Regions from separate parts of the Idiomarina piscisalsi genome, predicted to be linked through region 2. Evidence: predicted binding sites of a transcription regulator. Region 2 holds the regulator's gene; the other holds the start of a gene.
What was found. Region 2 encodes MetJ, which represses methionine synthesis genes. Its sites were predicted from a motif close to TAGACGTCTAGACGTCTA; they were not measured.
Positions count from the first base shown of each region.

Region 1: msrA (peptide-methionine (S)-S-oxide reductase MsrA) is a predicted target of MetJ. The motif match lies at 5,389-5,406, and genes of this name have one in related genera.

Region 1 covers NZ_CP022133.1:599,951-608,124, reverse strand. Annotated here, with positions in the region: gene hisS (histidine--tRNA ligase) at 1-851, opposite strand, end outside; gene ispG (flavodoxin-dependent (E)-4-hydroxy-3-methylbut-2-enyl-diphosphate synthase) at 923-2,041, opposite strand; gene CEW91_RS02865 (RodZ domain-containing protein) at 2,090-3,175, opposite strand; gene CEW91_RS02860 (tetratricopeptide repeat protein) at 3,196-3,651, opposite strand; gene CEW91_RS02855 (bifunctional tRNA (adenosine(37)-C2)-methyltransferase TrmG/ribosomal RNA large subunit methyltransferase RlmN) at 3,685-4,821, opposite strand; gene ndk (nucleoside-diphosphate kinase) at 4,834-5,265, opposite strand; gene msrA (peptide-methionine (S)-S-oxide reductase MsrA) at 5,440-5,985, shown strand; gene CEW91_RS02840 (IscS subfamily cysteine desulfurase) at 6,007-7,140, opposite strand; gene iscR (Fe-S cluster assembly transcriptional regulator IscR) at 7,185-7,661, opposite strand; gene trmJ (tRNA (cytosine(32)/uridine(32)-2'-O)-methyltransferase TrmJ) at 7,722-8,174, opposite strand, start outside.
Region 2 covers NZ_CP022133.1:158,373-166,546, reverse strand. Annotated here, with positions in the region: gene priA (primosomal protein N') at 1-730, opposite strand, end outside; gene rpmE (50S ribosomal protein L31) at 898-1,110, shown strand; gene CEW91_RS00745 (malic enzyme-like NAD(P)-binding protein) at 1,353-2,597, shown strand; gene metJ (met regulon transcriptional regulator MetJ) at 2,594-2,917, opposite strand; gene CEW91_RS00735 (bifunctional aspartate kinase/homoserine dehydrogenase II) at 3,104-5,545, shown strand; gene CEW91_RS00730 (penicillin-binding protein 1A) at 5,571-8,021, opposite strand.

The sequences.
Region 1 (8,174 bases), 440 kb from region 2:
GCACATACGGTGCCCTGCGCACCCAGCGCTGTTGTGACCCATTCAAATACAGTTCGGTTGTAGTAATCAAGTCCACGAACTAAACGTTCATTTAATGTGTACTTCACACCAGCGTTCTCTAATCGAGATGTCAGCTGCCGGAAATGCTCACGAGACTCGTCGTCCCAATAATCCGATAACTTTGGTGCGTTCTCGAGAAGTTTTTGCGTGTTCGCGTCTTTACTATCAAGTATGCGTAGCGGGTTTGTCTCCAAACGTCGCTGGCTGTCTTCGTCCAGTTCGCTGACGTATTCGCTCAAATAGCTCTTTAATGCGTCTCGGTAATTTGCACGCGCTTCATTGGAGCCAAGAGAGTTCAGCTGCAACTCAACCTGATCCGCGATACCAAAGGCTTGCCATAAACGCGCAGATAATAAAATCACTTCTGCGTCAGCGTCGGCGCTATCAATACCAAAGGTTTCGATACCAAATTGATGAAACTGACGATAGCGCCCTTTCTGGGGACGCTCGTAACGAAACATCGGTCCCATGTACCACAGCCGCTGAATTTGGTTATACAACAAACCATGCTGGTTACCGGCACGAACGCAACTTGCTGTACCTTCAGGACGCAGAGTGACGCTTTCTCCGTTTCTGTCGTCAAACGTATACATTTCTTTTTCAACGATATCAGTCACTTCACCGATAGAGCGTTTGAATAGCTGAGTGCTTTCCAGCACCGGCATACGAATTTCACTGTAGCCATAACTGGCTGCGACTTTACGGATAATGGACTCAACTTGCTGCCAGGCTGGACTTTGATCAGGCAACAAGTCGTTCATGCCACGAATTGCTTGTATTGTATTCGCCACGGAACCTTCTCGTTTGGTAATCGCTACAAAAATAAGCGGCTATTATAAGGATTTTCGGGGTGCGGGTAAAATTAACCGTTAATTTCTTTTACGTCGATTTTATTAGCTTCTGCCGCCTTCACTTGCGCTCTAATTTGCGCTTCAAGCTCATCCACCAAATTTGAGTTATCTAAACGCTGTTTTTGACGTTGTCCATCGATGTACAAGCCACTTTTATTTTTAGCGCCAGCCAAACCGACCTTTGACACTAATGCTTCACCCGGACCATTTACGACACAACCAATAACGGACACATCCAACGGCGTGGTAATGTCTTCCAGGCGTTGCTCGAGCTGGTTGACCGTATCAATCACATCGAATTCCTGACGTGAACAACTCGGACAGGCAATAAAGTTGATTCCCCGCGAGCGAATCCGCAGAGATTTGAGAATATCGAATCCGACTTTAATTTCTTCGACCGGGTCTGCTGCTAACGACACCCGTAGAGTGTCACCAATACCTTCGGCAAGTAGCATCCCTAAGCCAACAGCCGACTTCACCGAGCCACTTCGCTTACCACCCGCTTCAGTAATTCCCAGATGCAGAGGCTGATCAATTTTCTTGGCCAACAGTCGGTAGGAGTCGACCGCTAAGAAAACGTCAGACGCTTTGACGCTGACTTTAAAATCGTGAAAATCGAGTCGGTCAAGAATATCGACGTGTCGCATTGCTGATTCAACCAGTGCTTCGGCCGTCGGCTCGCCATACTTTTCTTGTATGTCCTTTTCCAGAGAGCCGCCATTCACACCAATTCGAATAGGGATATTTTTATCACGGGCCGCATCAACTACGGCGCGAATCCGGTCTTCCTTGCCGATATTCCCCGGGTTAATTCGTAAGCAGTCAGCGCCGTATTCAGCAACCTTAAGTGCGATACGGTAGTCAAAATGAATATCGGTAACGAGCGGAACAGAACTACGTTGCTTTATCTCTTTAAAGGCTTCCGCAGCGTCCATCGTAGGCACAGATACCCGAACGATATCAGCGCCTGCCTTGGCCAGCGCATCGATTTGAGCAACCGTCGCATTAACATCTGTTGTTTCCGTATTGGTCATAGATTGCACGGCAATCGGCGCACCATCACCAATAGGTACATTACCTACATATATACGGCGTGACGGACGGCGCTTAATTGGACTTTCGTGCATCATATTACTTACTTAACCTCTACGACTATTTAGGTTTTAATGTACTTGTCTTTACTCAGACATTGGCACCGTAAAGCGTGCCACTCGTTCACGGCGGAACTGACTCATATCAACGTCTTCACCATCGAAGGTAATGGTTGCTGCTTCCGGCTTACACATGGTTATTGAAAACGGAGGTTCGCCCGGCACCGCCATAGTATACCCCGCGGCCTTCACACCGACAGCTTGTGTTTCGCCTTCTGCATCGTCCACTTTAACCCAGCACTCTTGGTTAAACTCGAAGATTAAGCGGCTCGCAACGGCTTCTTCTACCACTGGTTCCTCTTGAGCTGTCGACGCTTCTTCCTCGTCGGCCACAGCCGATTCCGTTTGCGGGTCAACATTCGTACCTTCTTCAGCAGGCTGTTCTGTCCGAGTGTCCGCAGCGTCTGTGTTTGTTTCAGTTTGAGCTTCAACTTCTGGCTCTGAAGACTCCGGCGCTGCCTCTGTATTATTCTCAGAGCCCAGCTCATTGGTTGATATATTAGTGTCAGACGATGACACCTCTGATTCCAGTACCGCTTCTTCAGTATTCGGTTCGATATCCGGTTGTCGCGGTTCGGAACTGATTTCTATAGCACCAACATCACCCGTCTCTTCAACTTGACTATCAACGGTGGATGACTGAGCTGGTTCTTCAGAGCTCATTCCTGAGTCCTGCCACCACCAAATCACCAGACCCACTACGATAATAATAACCGCGTACGTAATGAGCATTAGACGATTGTCACTTTCCTGGTGCTTTTTACGTCGCGAGAAGCTTTGCATTTGCGTACTTTGAACTTCTTGGTAGCCTTTTGCTTTATAGGCTTCAAAAAGCATTTTCTCGTCAACATCTAATAGCTTTGCATAAGCACGCAAATAACCTTTAATAAAGGTCGGAGTCGAAAACGTTTCGTAGTCGTCCGCTTCGAGTAATTCTATGATTTGTTTTCGCAAACGCAGCTCATCAGCAACTTCTCGCTGACTTAACCCTTTAGCTTCACGCGCTTGTCGCAGAATATCACCGGGTCCCTGAACTGGCTGTTGTTGTGATTCTTGCGCCGCGTCAGAGTCCGCTGGATTGTTCTCTTTATTTGGTTCGTTTTCAGCAGTCATGATTGTTAGGGTGTTCCCTGTTAAGGCTGACTTGCGTAGTGGCCTTTGTTCTTTTCACACTGAGCCCTGTTCTGTTGGCTCTTTGTATGAAAGGGATACTGAGTATCAAGTCTTACTTTATCGAAATACCCGAGCGCTTTTTCCCATTCTCCAGCCATACACAATGCAACCGCATAGTTGTTATACAATGCACCGCTCATAGGTTGCCATGATAATGCCTGTTGGTAAAGTGACAAAGCAGAATCTGTCTCATTTGCTGCCAAATGCCATTGCGCCATGGCAATGACAGCATTTAAAGAGTGAGGACTATCTTCCAGCGCTGCTTGCAAATGCGGTTTAGCCAACGCTAACTTACCTTGAGTTAGGTAAGCAACGCCAAGCTGTAACCGAACGTCTTTACTTACAGGCAATGGGTCATTGGAACTGGCGGTACAACCCATCAACGCCAGTGCTATCAATAGCAAAGCGGCTCGCATTATCACACTCCTTGTGGTTGCGATTCATTGGTTTTACGAAGTCTTTACAGCAATCCCTTCACCGCCACGCTGCATTTGTTGGCGCTTAAGAATACGCTTGGTTCGGTCAATAACATCCCCAACCAGCTGGCCGCAGGCTGCGTCGATATCATCCCCGCGGGTTTTACGAACCATCACCGTAAAACCGTATTCCATCAGCACTTTAGCAAAGCGATCAATACGCGAGTTACTTGAACGCCCATAGTCTGACCCAGGGAACGGATTAAATGGAATTAAGTTTATTTTACTCGGGGTATCTTTTAGTGTTTTTGCCAGCTCATGCGCTTGGTCAGTCGAGTCATTCACATGATCTAACATGACGTACTCAACCGTAACTTTATGCTGAGCTTTGGACTGTTCAACATAACGCCGGCTAGACGCCAGAAATTCTTCAATATCGTATTTTTTATTGATGGGTACTATTTCATTACGCAACTCGTCATTTGGCGCGTGCAGAGAAATAGCCAACATCACATCAATGCGTTCGCGCAGTTTCTCAAGCGCAGGAACCACACCCGATGTACTTAACGTTACGCGACGCTTTGACAGGCCAAAACCAAAGTCATCCAGCATTAACTCCATTGCCGGAACCACATTGTTTAAGTTCAGCAGAGGCTCGCCCATGCCCATCATGACTACGTTAGTCACCGGTTTAATACCCGTTTTACCGTAAGCACCTAATAGCTGGTTTACTCGCCATACCTGGCCAATAATTTCCGCCACTGTCAGGTTACGGTTAAAGCCTTGCGCGCCTGTTGAGCAGAAAGTGCACTCAAGTGCACAGCCGACCTGAGAGGACACACATAGGGTTGCGCGATCGCGCTCCGGAATCCAGACCGTTTCCACGTCCTGGCCGTCAAACAACGTCATTGCAAACTTGATAGTGCCGTCTGATGACTGCTGTTGTTCACGAATTTCCGGTGCGCGTATTTCCGCAACTTGCTTGAGCTTTTCACGCAATTTCTTGTTGAGGTTCGACATATCGTCGAAGTCGTCAACACAAAAATGATACAACCATTTCATAACCTGATCGGCACGAAATGGCTTCTCTCCCATCTCGCGGAAGAACTCTCTCATTCCTTCGCGATTCAGGTCGAGTAAATTCACTTTTTTATCAATTGCGTTGGTCATAAAGCTCCGTTCTTAGCGTGTACGTGGGCAGATTTCTTCGTCGCTGAAGAAGTAAGCGATTTCGCGCGCAGCTGTTTCAGTTGCGTCTGAACCGTGTACCGCATTTTCGTCGATAGTTTCAGCATAGTCGGCACGCAGAGTTCCTGCCAGTGCTTCTGCTGGGTTCGTTGCACCCATGATTTCACGGTTTTTCAGTACCGCATTTTCGCCTTCAAGTACTTGAACAACGATAGGACCTGAAGTCATGAACTCAACCAATGCACCAAAGAAAGGACGCTCTTTGTGTTCAGCGTAGAAGCCTTCTGCTTGTTCTTTGCTTAAGTGCATCATTTTTGATGCAACGATACGCAGACCAGCAGACTCAAAACGGTTGTAGATAGCGCCGATAAGGTTTTTAGCAACCGCATCAGGCTTGATGATTGATAAAGTGCGCTCTAAAGCCATGTGTATTCACTCCAATAAAGATAGGAAAAATGAGTCGCGCGGATTATACGTGAGAATACGCTCGAGATCGAATCCAGAATGATTGTTTTTTCGTTCATTCTGATTTAGCATGGCAAAACAAATTAGCCATATAGACGTCTATTTAAACTTAAGTAGACACATGAGGAGTAAATCATGGCAACGAACAAAACAGAGCAAGCAACACTCGGCGGCGGGTGCTTTTGGTGTGTGGAGTCGGCATTCTTACAAGTCAAAGGCATCGAATCGGTCAAGTCGGGGTACACGGGCGGTCACGTCGAAAACCCAACCTATGAGCAAGTTTGTACGGGTGACACCGGTCATGCTGAAGTCGCACAACTCACCTATGATCCTGAACAGATCTCTTACCGCCAAATCTTAGAAATCTTTTTTACGCTGCATGATCCGACGCAGGTGAATCGTCAAGGTAACGACGTTGGCACTCAATACCGTACCTCTATTTTTTACCATAACGATGCGCAAAAGCATGAAGCCGAAAGCATTATTAAAGAATTAGAAAACGACGGCGCCTTTGCCGACCCAATCGTCACCGAAGTGACTGAGCTGGAAACCTTTTACCCGGCTGAGGACTACCACGAGAACTATTATGCCAGAAACCCGGAAAACCCCTATTGTCAGGCGGTGATTTCACCGAAACTCGCAAAATTCCGTAAAACGTTTTCAGGGTTATTAAAAGACTAAGTGCTTGGCGCAGCGCTATTACTAGCGTTGCGCCAACGTTTTATAGGTCTTCAAAATATGCTCAACCGCATGTTCGATATCGGCTGCGGTTGTGCCTCGACCAAAACTAAACCTCAGTGAAGCATGCGCCAATTCATCACTGACACCAATGGCTCTTAGCACATAAGAGGGCTCTACACTGGCAGAGGTGCACGCCGAGCCAGAGGACACCGCCAAGTCTTTTAGCGACATGAGCAACAGCTCACCTTCAACATGAGCAAATTGCACATTCACAATATGAGGCACGCGCTGAGTGTCGCTGCCGTTAAGCTGAATGCCCTCTTCCGCCAGTAACGGCGACAGAAACTGCTGACGCATACTGTCAAAGCGCTCAATGTCGGCACTGAGTTTTTCTGCAGCTAACTCTGCCGCCACACCCATACCAACAATTTGGTGTGTTGCCAGTGTTCCTGAGCGCATTCCACGCTCATGACCGCCACCATGCATTTGAGCCGCAATGCGAACTCGCGGTTGACGACGCACGTACAATGCGCCGATGCCTTTCGGACCATACATTTTGTGGGCAGAAATTGACATTAAATCGATAGGTACGCTTGCCACGTCTATCGTTAATTTACCGGCGGCCTGTGCCGCATCAACATGAAACAAGGTGCCATTCTCACGGCAGATAGTGCCAATAGTTTTGATATCCTGAATAACACCAATTTCGTTATTGACCCACATAACACTGGCCAAAATGGTGTCTTCTCGCAGAGCTGAGCGAAGCTCATCCATGTCAATAAGGCCGTCTTCGCCTACGTCTAAGTAAGTGACTTCAAAGCCTTCCTTTTCAAGCTGTGCACAGGGGTCAAGCACGGCTTTGTGTTCGGTTTTGACGGTAATAATGTGCTTGCCTTTATCGGCGTGGTAGTGCGCAACACCTTTTAACGCGAGATTGTCTGACTCGGTCGCCCCCGAGGTGAAAACAATTTCGCGGGCATCGGCATTAATTAAGTCGGCAACTTGGTGCCTTGCAATATCAACTAACTCTTCAGCTTGCCAACCGTATTTATGAGAACGTGACGCCGGGTTTCCAAATACCCCGTCCATGGTTAAGCAGGTTGCCATTTTTTCTGCCGCTTCAGGCGCTACTGGTGTGGTTGCAGCATAATCCATGTAGATGGGTTGTTTAGGCACGAAAGTCCTCCTGAAAAGTGCCGTTACAGTTGGCAGTTAACTTTTATATCTTCGTCCGATGCATGGCGTAAGTGCTGACGTTGCATAACATCACCCACATCAGAGTTCTTCATCAACTCGGCTAGCGTAATGCCATCCAAAAAGTCAGAAATTCGATCGCTCAAACCTTCCCACAATGAGTGCGTCAAACAGCGCTCACCACCTTGGCAGTTAGCTTTACCCTGGCACCGCGTTGCATCAATTGACTCATCGACGGCATGAATCACTGAGCCTACCGAAATATCAGCGGGCTCACGTCCTAGTCGGTAACCACCACCAGGTCCCCGCACACTGTCGACTAATCCATGCTTGCGCAAACGAGCAAACAACTGCTCTAAATAGGACAAGGAAATGCCCTGACGCTCTGAGATGTCAGCCAATGGGATGGGACCTTTTGCTGAAAACAAAGCCACATCAAGCATTGCGGTTACCGCGTATCGGCCTTTTGATGTCAGACGCATAGCAATTTCCTCGGGAAGTGTTATTCGTAAGTTGAAATTCTACATTCCCGACTATTTTAGTCAAGTATTGTCGACCGATTTATCCACAGACGCGAGCATTCCTCGCAAAATATTGATCTCGCTCTCTTCCGGACGCGCCCGATTATAAAGACGTCGCAATTTCGTCATCACCTGCCCCGGATGCTTAGGATTAATAAAGCCCGTATTTGTCAGTGTGGCTTCTAAATGGTCATAAAAACGCTCTAAATCATCCACTCGCGGGTACTCAGGAATGTCGGCTTCGACTTTCTCCTCCGCCTCAAGCCATTGCATGCGCACTTCGTAACAGACTGACTGAACGGCCATTGCTAAGTTCAGTGAACCATATTCCGGGTTGGTCGGAATATGCAAGTGAAAGTGACTTTGCTGAAGCTCTTCGTTCGTTAATCCACTACTCTCACGACCAAACACCAACGCAACCTTATGCTGAGTAGACTCTTGCAATACTTTTGCGGCTGACTCTCGAGGGCCAAG
Region 2 (8,174 bases):
CCTGTAAATACACTTCTGTTTTACCGCTGCCTGTTACCCCCTCAAGCAACAGCGTACTGTGCTGACTCTGTTGGTTGATGGTTGAAACCGCTACCGCCTGCTCCGTATTTAACGCATGACCGTCTTCTCGCAATACCGTTTCTTGATTGCGCCAGTCTTTTGGTTTTTTAGGTGCTCGCTCCTGAACCGTTATCCAGCCTTTGTCCTGCAACGTTCTGAGCACCGCTGAGCTTACGCCAATATCGCTTAAGTCACTGCGTCTTAAAGGTTGATGTTTTAATGCTGCCAATACCTGTTGCTGACGTGTCGCGCCTTTTAATTCGTTAATGGACTGCGCCAACCCTAAGTCGGTCAGCGCATAGAAGGTTTCTGTCAGATATTCCGGCGCATCGCCTTTACGTAACAGCACCGGTAGGCTATTTGCCGCCGCATCACCGAGAGAATGATGATAGTAGTCTGCTGCCCAATTCACGAGCTGCCACACGTCATCGGGAAAAATACGCTGTTGATCAAGCACTGCTTTTACGTACTTCAGCTCAAACTTAGGCGCAGGGTCATTGGCTTCATTCACGACATAACCAACAAGTTGGCGTTGACCAAAGGGCACACGCACGCGCACGCCCTGCTGCAAAGGGTCGGGGCTTTTGCACAGATAATCGTACGTTTGTCGAAGAGGTAGCGGCAACGCGATTTTATAGCGCCGTTCACCGCTGGTACTGGCTTGCGTCATACGCCTATTTTGAAACGCCCGAACGGATAATACAAGGCAATAGATTGTGCTTGATCACAAGCCCCGGATCGCATAAAATGCGCGACTCTTAAATCATTGATGTTTTTTTGCGCATGGTGTTCGGCTTTGGATCGAATGGCGATGCGGCCCATAACTGAGGTAACCCCATGAAACAAGGTATTCATCCTAAGTACGAAGCAATTAACGTAACTTGCTCTTGCGGCAATAAATTTGAAACGCGTTCAACTCGCACTGAAGACTTGCTGGTTGACGTATGTTCAGAGTGCCACCCGTTCTACACTGGTAAGCAACGTGTAATGGACACTGGCGGTCGTGTTGACAAATTTAAGAAGCGTTTCGGTACTTTGGGCAAGAAATAAGCCTAAGAAAACCTGTAAAAAACGCTACTTTATAGTAGATTCATTAGAAAAGGCGCTAAACAGCGCCTTTTTTATTACCCGCTTCGCTGAACAGCCTATTGTTAAAGAAAAGTTAAGCGGTGTACTTTTAACCACCCGAAAAGTTTACTGTCCACTCACAAACGGGAGGTATGATTTGTTTCTTCACTGAGAAGCGATAGACTATCATTATTCTCAGCAAAGCAAATTGGGCAACGTACCTCATGACTGACTTTCGCCAACAGGCACTGGACTACCACGAATACCCAACCCCCGGAAAAATTTCCGTCGAACTAACAACCCCTGCTGAAACCAGCAAAGACTTAGCATTAGCCTATAGCCCTGGCGTCGCAGAGCCCGTTCGCGAGATAGCTCAAGACCCTGACAACGCCTATCGCTATACCGCAAAGGGCAATATAGTTGCGGTTATATCTAACGGCACCGCCATTCTTGGTTTAGGTAACTTAGGTCCGCTCGCCTCGAAGCCGGTTATGGAAGGGAAGGCACTGTTGTTCAAACGTTTTGCAGGTTTGGACTCCATTGATATCGAAGTTAGTCACCGCACCACACAGGACTTTATCAATACCGTGGCTAATATTGCCGATACCTTCGGTGGTATTAATTTAGAAGACATTAAAGCACCCGAGTGCTTTGAGATTGAACAGGCGCTGATTGAACGCTGCAACGTCCCGGTTTTTCATGACGACCAACACGGTACCGCTATTGTCACCGCTGCCGGTATGCTCAATGCACTGGAAATTCAGGGTAAAAAACTGGCTGACTCACTCATTGTTTGTTTAGGTGCCGGGGCTGCCGCTATCGCTTGTATGGAGTTGTTGATTAAATGCGGTGCGCAGCGCGAACACATTTATATGCTGGACTCAAAAGGCGTGATTCATACCCGCCGCGACGACTTAAACGAGTACAAGCAACTGTTTGCAAACAACACCGACAAGCGCACGTTAAAAGACGTTATTGACGGTGCCGATATTTTTGTTGGCGTGTCCGGCCCTGACTTGTTAAGCCCGGAAGAACTAAAGCTCATGGCGCCAAACCCGGTCATATTTGCCTGCTCTAACCCCGACCCTGAAATTAAACCTGAAGTGGCGAAAGAGGCGCGGGATGATCTCATCATGGGGACAGGTCGCTCGGACTATCCAAACCAGGTGAATAACGTGCTTTGCTTCCCGTTCATGTTCCGTGGCGCGCTGGATGTCCGCGCAACGGCAATTAATGACGAAATGAAAGTGGCGGCGGTAGAAGCCATTCGTCAATTGGCCAAAGAAGAAGTGCCAGAATCCGTGTTAAAAGGTGCGGGCGAAAAATCACTCAGCTTTGGCAGAGATTACATTATTCCTAAGCCTATTGATCCGCGCTTGTGCCAACGTGTTGCCCGCGCGGTGGCAGAGGCAGCAGTGAAGTCCGGCGTTGCCAAAATCGACATGCCGGAAAATTACATGATGGATTAATCGTCTAATTCGTCGTCGGTGGGGATGGGCAAACCACGTTTTTCCAGCTCATCTCGCACCGCTTTTGGTATTTTCTCCGAGTTTGTCTTTTTCAAGTCATCATCGGTGGGTAGCGGTTGCCCCGTAAAAGCGTGTAAAAATGCCTCACAGAGCAACTCACTGTTGGTAGCATGGCGCAAATTGTTGACCTGACGGCGAGTTCGCTCATCCGTAAGAACTTTCAGTACACGGGTCGGAATAGACACCGTCACTTTTTTTACCTGTTGGCTCTTAAGACCGTGCTCAGCGTATGGGTAGATGTATTCACCGTTCCACTTCATTATTTTTGCCCTGCGTTATAACAAAACCACATAAGTTATATTGAATTGTACCCAACTGAGCGGCCCCGTCAATTTTTATCCGTCTAGATGGCTAAAAATTGCTGACATTTGCCTCACAATATTTTAGCCTTAGGGAAACAGCGCTTTCGAAAGCCACAGTAGACGCAGAGTTATTAAGGAAAAAGGATGACAGACGTACCAATCACTGACGCAGAAAAACAAAACGTGGCTGACAGCGTGCAGGTGCATAAATTTGGCGGCAGTAGTTTAGCCGATGCATTCTGCTACCGTCGTGTTGCGCGTATTGTAACAGAATACGCCGGCGCCAGTGATCTCGTTGTTGTCTCTGCAGCAGGCGATACCACCAACCGCATACTCGCCATTATTAATGCGAAAGACACTCCGGGTGATACTGCCTCTATTTTACTCGACCAACTCGAACAGTTTCAGCAAGGGCTTATTAAAGAACTGTTAAGTGGCGACCTCGCAGAGCGGCTGATGAAACAGTCGCAAACCGACTTCAAACGCTGGCGTCAGTGGTTAGCTGGCGAAGAAACCATAACGCACAATGCAGAGCTTCTGTCATACGGTGAACTTTGGTCTGCTCGTTTATTAGCCGCTCTGCTTCAGAAGCAGGGAACGCGCGCCGACTACATTGATGCGCGCGACTTTTTACTGGCCGCCGACGCCCCAGAGCCAGTAATTCAAGTGAAAACATCGCGGGAAAACTTGCTCAAACGCGTTGCGCCGCATTCAGGCACCCGCTTTATTGTCACTGGCTTTATTGCACGCGGATTAAACGGCGAAAGCCTGACCTTGGGTCGTAACGGCAGTGACTACTCCGCTACCTTGGTCGGCAGTTTGCTCGACGTAAAGCAAGTCACGATTTGGAAAGACGTTGCCGGCGTTTACTCAGCCGATCCGCGCAAAGTCGAACGAGTTGTCAGTCTACCAACGCTCGACTGGACCGAAGCCGAAGAATTGGCTCGTCTGGGCAGCCCGGTTCTGCACCCTCGAACTTTTCAGCCAGTCGACCGTAACCGCATGGTTATTTCTGTTCGCTCCAGCTTAAAAGTAGAAAACCAAAAGACCCGTATTGGCCAATTTCACGATACCGAACCTCGCGGTAAAGTCTTTACCTCACTTTCTGAGGTGTTGCTGTTTAAAGTTCAACTGCAGGATAAAGCCCTGGTCAAGAAACTCGACCAGCTGGATTTAACGCCTTTGGTCAGCTGGGTCGAGCCGGAAAACCACACCCAGTATTTGGTCTTTCACCAAAACCATGCGGATTATCTGAGCGAATGGCTGGACGACGCTGATGCCAACGACGCTATTACACAAATTCGCGGCTATTCGATGCTGGCCATTGTGGGTAATCGCATTCAGGAAACCGATCAGTTCTCGACGTTTAAACTGCAATTATCGGAGCAGAAAGTACGTCGCTTTGTCTTAAGTGAAAAAGGCGATTCGGCGGTGGCTATTTTAGAACAGTCACTCGACAGCCGACTGCTTAACCGTCTGCACAGCCAGCTCTTTAACTATCGCCGTAGTTTAGGCGTTTTGGTCATTGGCCGCGGCAATATCGGCAGCGCCTGGCTGGAGCTTTTCAGACAACAACGCGACCGGATTAACCAAGTCATGGATGTGCGAGTCATTGGTATCGCCAACTCACGTCAGCTGTGGCTGGACTACAACGGCGTCGATTTGGGCGAGTGGGCGAGCGATTTTGATCGCCTCGCTCGTCCTTACGTCTTAACCGAGTTACTCCGGGAGTTACCCAATGCGCCGTATGACGAACTCGTCGTTATTGATTTGACCGACGCCAAACAGGTAGCACAACTCTACCCAAGCTTGTTTGCCAACGGCATGCACATCATTAGTGCGAATAAACGCGCCGGCTCTGCCGACGAGGCTCTGTACCGTGAAATACGCACCATTCAGCACGAATACAAACGCGAGTGGCTTTACAACACCACGGTTGGCGCGGGGCTGCCACTTAACTACGCCATTAATGATCTACGCAACTCAGGCGACGAAATTCGTAGTATTTCGGGCATATTCTCCGGCACCATGTCGTGGTTGTTTGAAAATTTCACCAAAGGCGTGAACTTCAGTGACTTAGTCAAAGAAGCGAAAACTCGTGGTTACACAGAGCCAGACCCGCGTGAAGATCTTTCCTGTCAGGATCTCGTGCGGAAGCTGCTGATTCTGGCGCGTGAAATTGGCTTAAAACTGGACTGGCAAGACATACAGGTTCAGTCACTTGTACCACAGCACTTGCGTGATATCTCAGCGGCTGACTTCATGAGCAACGTCACCGAAATGGATGAGCCAATGAATAAAATGCTGGAAGAAGCGGCAAAAGACGGCAAAGTGCCTCGCTTACTGGCCAGTTTTTCGGTCAGCCAGGACAATAAAGTCACGGCCAGCATCGGCATTGAGTACATTCCGGAAGGCGATATGCTCGCCAACCTCATTCCGGGCGAGAATATCTTCGTGATTTACACCGACTGGTATTCAGAAATGCCGCTAGTGATCAGCGGACCCGGAGCCGGTAAGCATGTTACCGCTGGCGGTGTGCAGTCCGACCTTAACCAGCTGCTTGGTAAATTGTCGGTCGGTCATTAACAGCTCAATTGACGGATGGCAGGCGCTAAAACAGCCCGCCGTCATCGTCAAAAATATTCTCGTTTTTGTCACTGCCCCGCACATACTCCGTCGGTTCCGTACCTTTAATAAAGTACTCGAACCGCGAGGTGTAGTCATTCTTACGTGACAGTTTGCCCGTTTCCAAATCGATACGAACATTCACCACCCCTGGTGGAATACTGAACTCTCTCGCAGGGTATTGAGGAATAGCCTTCTCCATAAAGAGTATCCAGCCCGGTAGCGCCGTTTTTGCACCCGCTTCACCACCGGTTATCGCTTGTTGGCTTGAGTCAACGTCAGGGTGTTTGCTGGTGCGACCCAGCTTTCTTGAAACGTCATCAAAACCAACCCAGGTAGTCGTCACCAAGCCCGAGGTAAAGCCCGAAAACCAGGTGTCCCGAACGTCGTTGGTAGTACCCGTTTTACCCGCAATATTGCGGCCCACTTCCTGAGTGATAGGCTTTGAGCGCTGAATGCGCCAGGACGTGCCGTTCCAGCCCGTGCCATTTGGCCAGCTACCACCACCCCAAACGGCAGAGTTCATTGCCTGCTCAACCAAGAAGGCATTTTGCTCACTGATAATTTGCGGTGCCGGGTTCTCACAGTCATAACACGCTCTTACTGGCTCCGCTTCATAAACAACGTCACCGCCTAAATTTTCAATTTTTGAAATGAAGTAAGGCTCGATCAAAAAGCCCCCGTTGGCGAACACCGCGTAAGCTCGCGCCACTTCCATTGGTGTCATTGACATCGAGCCCAGAGACAACGACTCGTTTTCAGGGATTGCGTCTCTGCTTAAACCAAACTTGGCAATATGGTCAGCCACCTGCTCAACGCCAACCTCGCGAATCAAGCGTACTGATACCACGTTTTTCGACTTCGCCAGGCCTTTTCGCAAACGGATAGGCCCCTCGTAAACTTCCGGAGAGTTTTTAGGGCGCCAGGCAATACCCGACCCCGGATTCCATTGGTTAATGGGGGCATCATTCACCAGCGTCGCTAACGTCAGGCCTTTATCAAAAGCGGCTGAATAAATCAGTGGTTTAATGTTCGAACCCACCTGACGCTCAGCCTGCAAGGCTCGGTTGTATTGACTCAGAGTAAAGCTGTAACCACCGACAACAGCGGCCACGGCACCGTCATCGGGCCTTAACGACGCAATGGCGGAACTCGGCTCGGGTATTTGCGCTAAGCGCCACTGCTCATTAACGGTACGCAGCCAAATAACGTGGCCCGGCTGCATAATGTCAGAGGCCTTTTCCGGCGGTTCGCCCTGACGCTCTTCATTCAAATATTCACGTGCCCAGTGCATCGACTCCCAGGGCAGGGTCACAACGCCCTTGTCTTTTACCATGACCGTTGCCGTCTTTTCTTCGACCCCAGTCACAACAGCAGGTGTGACATCGCCAATGCGCTTGAGTTGCTCTAAATACTGCTCAATTTCCTCAGCGGATAACGCACTACGCCCGTCTTCTTCAGACCACAGAATACTGATAGGCCCGCGATAACCATGACGCTCATCGTAGCTGTGCAGGTTATCCCACACCGCCTGCCGAGCCGCCAACTGAACATCACTTTTTACCGTTGTATAAACGTTGTACCCGCCAGTGTAGGCTTCCTCTTCGCCGTAGCGATCGACCATTTCCTGACGCACCATCTCAGCAAGATAAGGAGCACTGACGGTCACTTCCGCACCATGACGACGTGCCGTCACCGGCGCACTCGCGGCTTCCTCGAATTGTTGACGGGTAATTTTGTTTTCATCCAGCATGCGCAACAGCACGACTCTGCGACGCTCTTTTGACGCTTGCGGATTAGAGATTGGGTTTAAATTAGACGGTGCTTTTGGCAAGCCTGCTAAGGTCGCCATTTGTGCCAGCGTTAATTCATGCAGCTCTTTGCCGTAATACACTTGCGCCGCCGCGCCAATACCATGTGCCCGGTGACCAAAGGTGATTTTGTTTAAGTAAAGCTCCAGAATTTCGTCTTTACTCAGTTGCTGTTCGATGTGAACCGCAATAAAAGACTCTTTAATTTTACGCATGAGCGCACGCTCAAACGTCAAAAAGAAGTTCCGCGCCAGCTGCATGGTGATGGTACTGGCCCCTTGCTGCACTTCGCCGGTTGTTATGAGCACGCTAAACGCCCGCATCACGCCAATAGGGTCAACACCAAAATGCTGATAAAAGCGGCTGTCTTCGGTTGCCAGGAAGGCATCAATCAGTGGCTGTGGAACATCTTCGAGTTTAATAGGAATGCGGCGCTTCTCACCAAATTGTGAGATAAGCTGCCCGTCGGCGGTAAACACCTGCATTGGGGTCTGCCAACGAACATCACGCAGCGTTTCGACGCTGGGTAACTCCGGTTTGACGTATAAATAAAGCCCACCAACTGTTGCACCACCAAGAACCACACAAATTAGCATTGTGTAGAGTAGCCGTTTAAACCACTTCAATGACCTGCTCCATAACCACTTAAAATGTAACTATCGGCAAAATAAGCATTTTCCGACACTACGTACCGCTTAAATCCTACCCCCATATTATGGCGGATTTTTGTTCAGAACACTACGATTGCATCTGGCTTTTACACAATAAGGATATTGTTT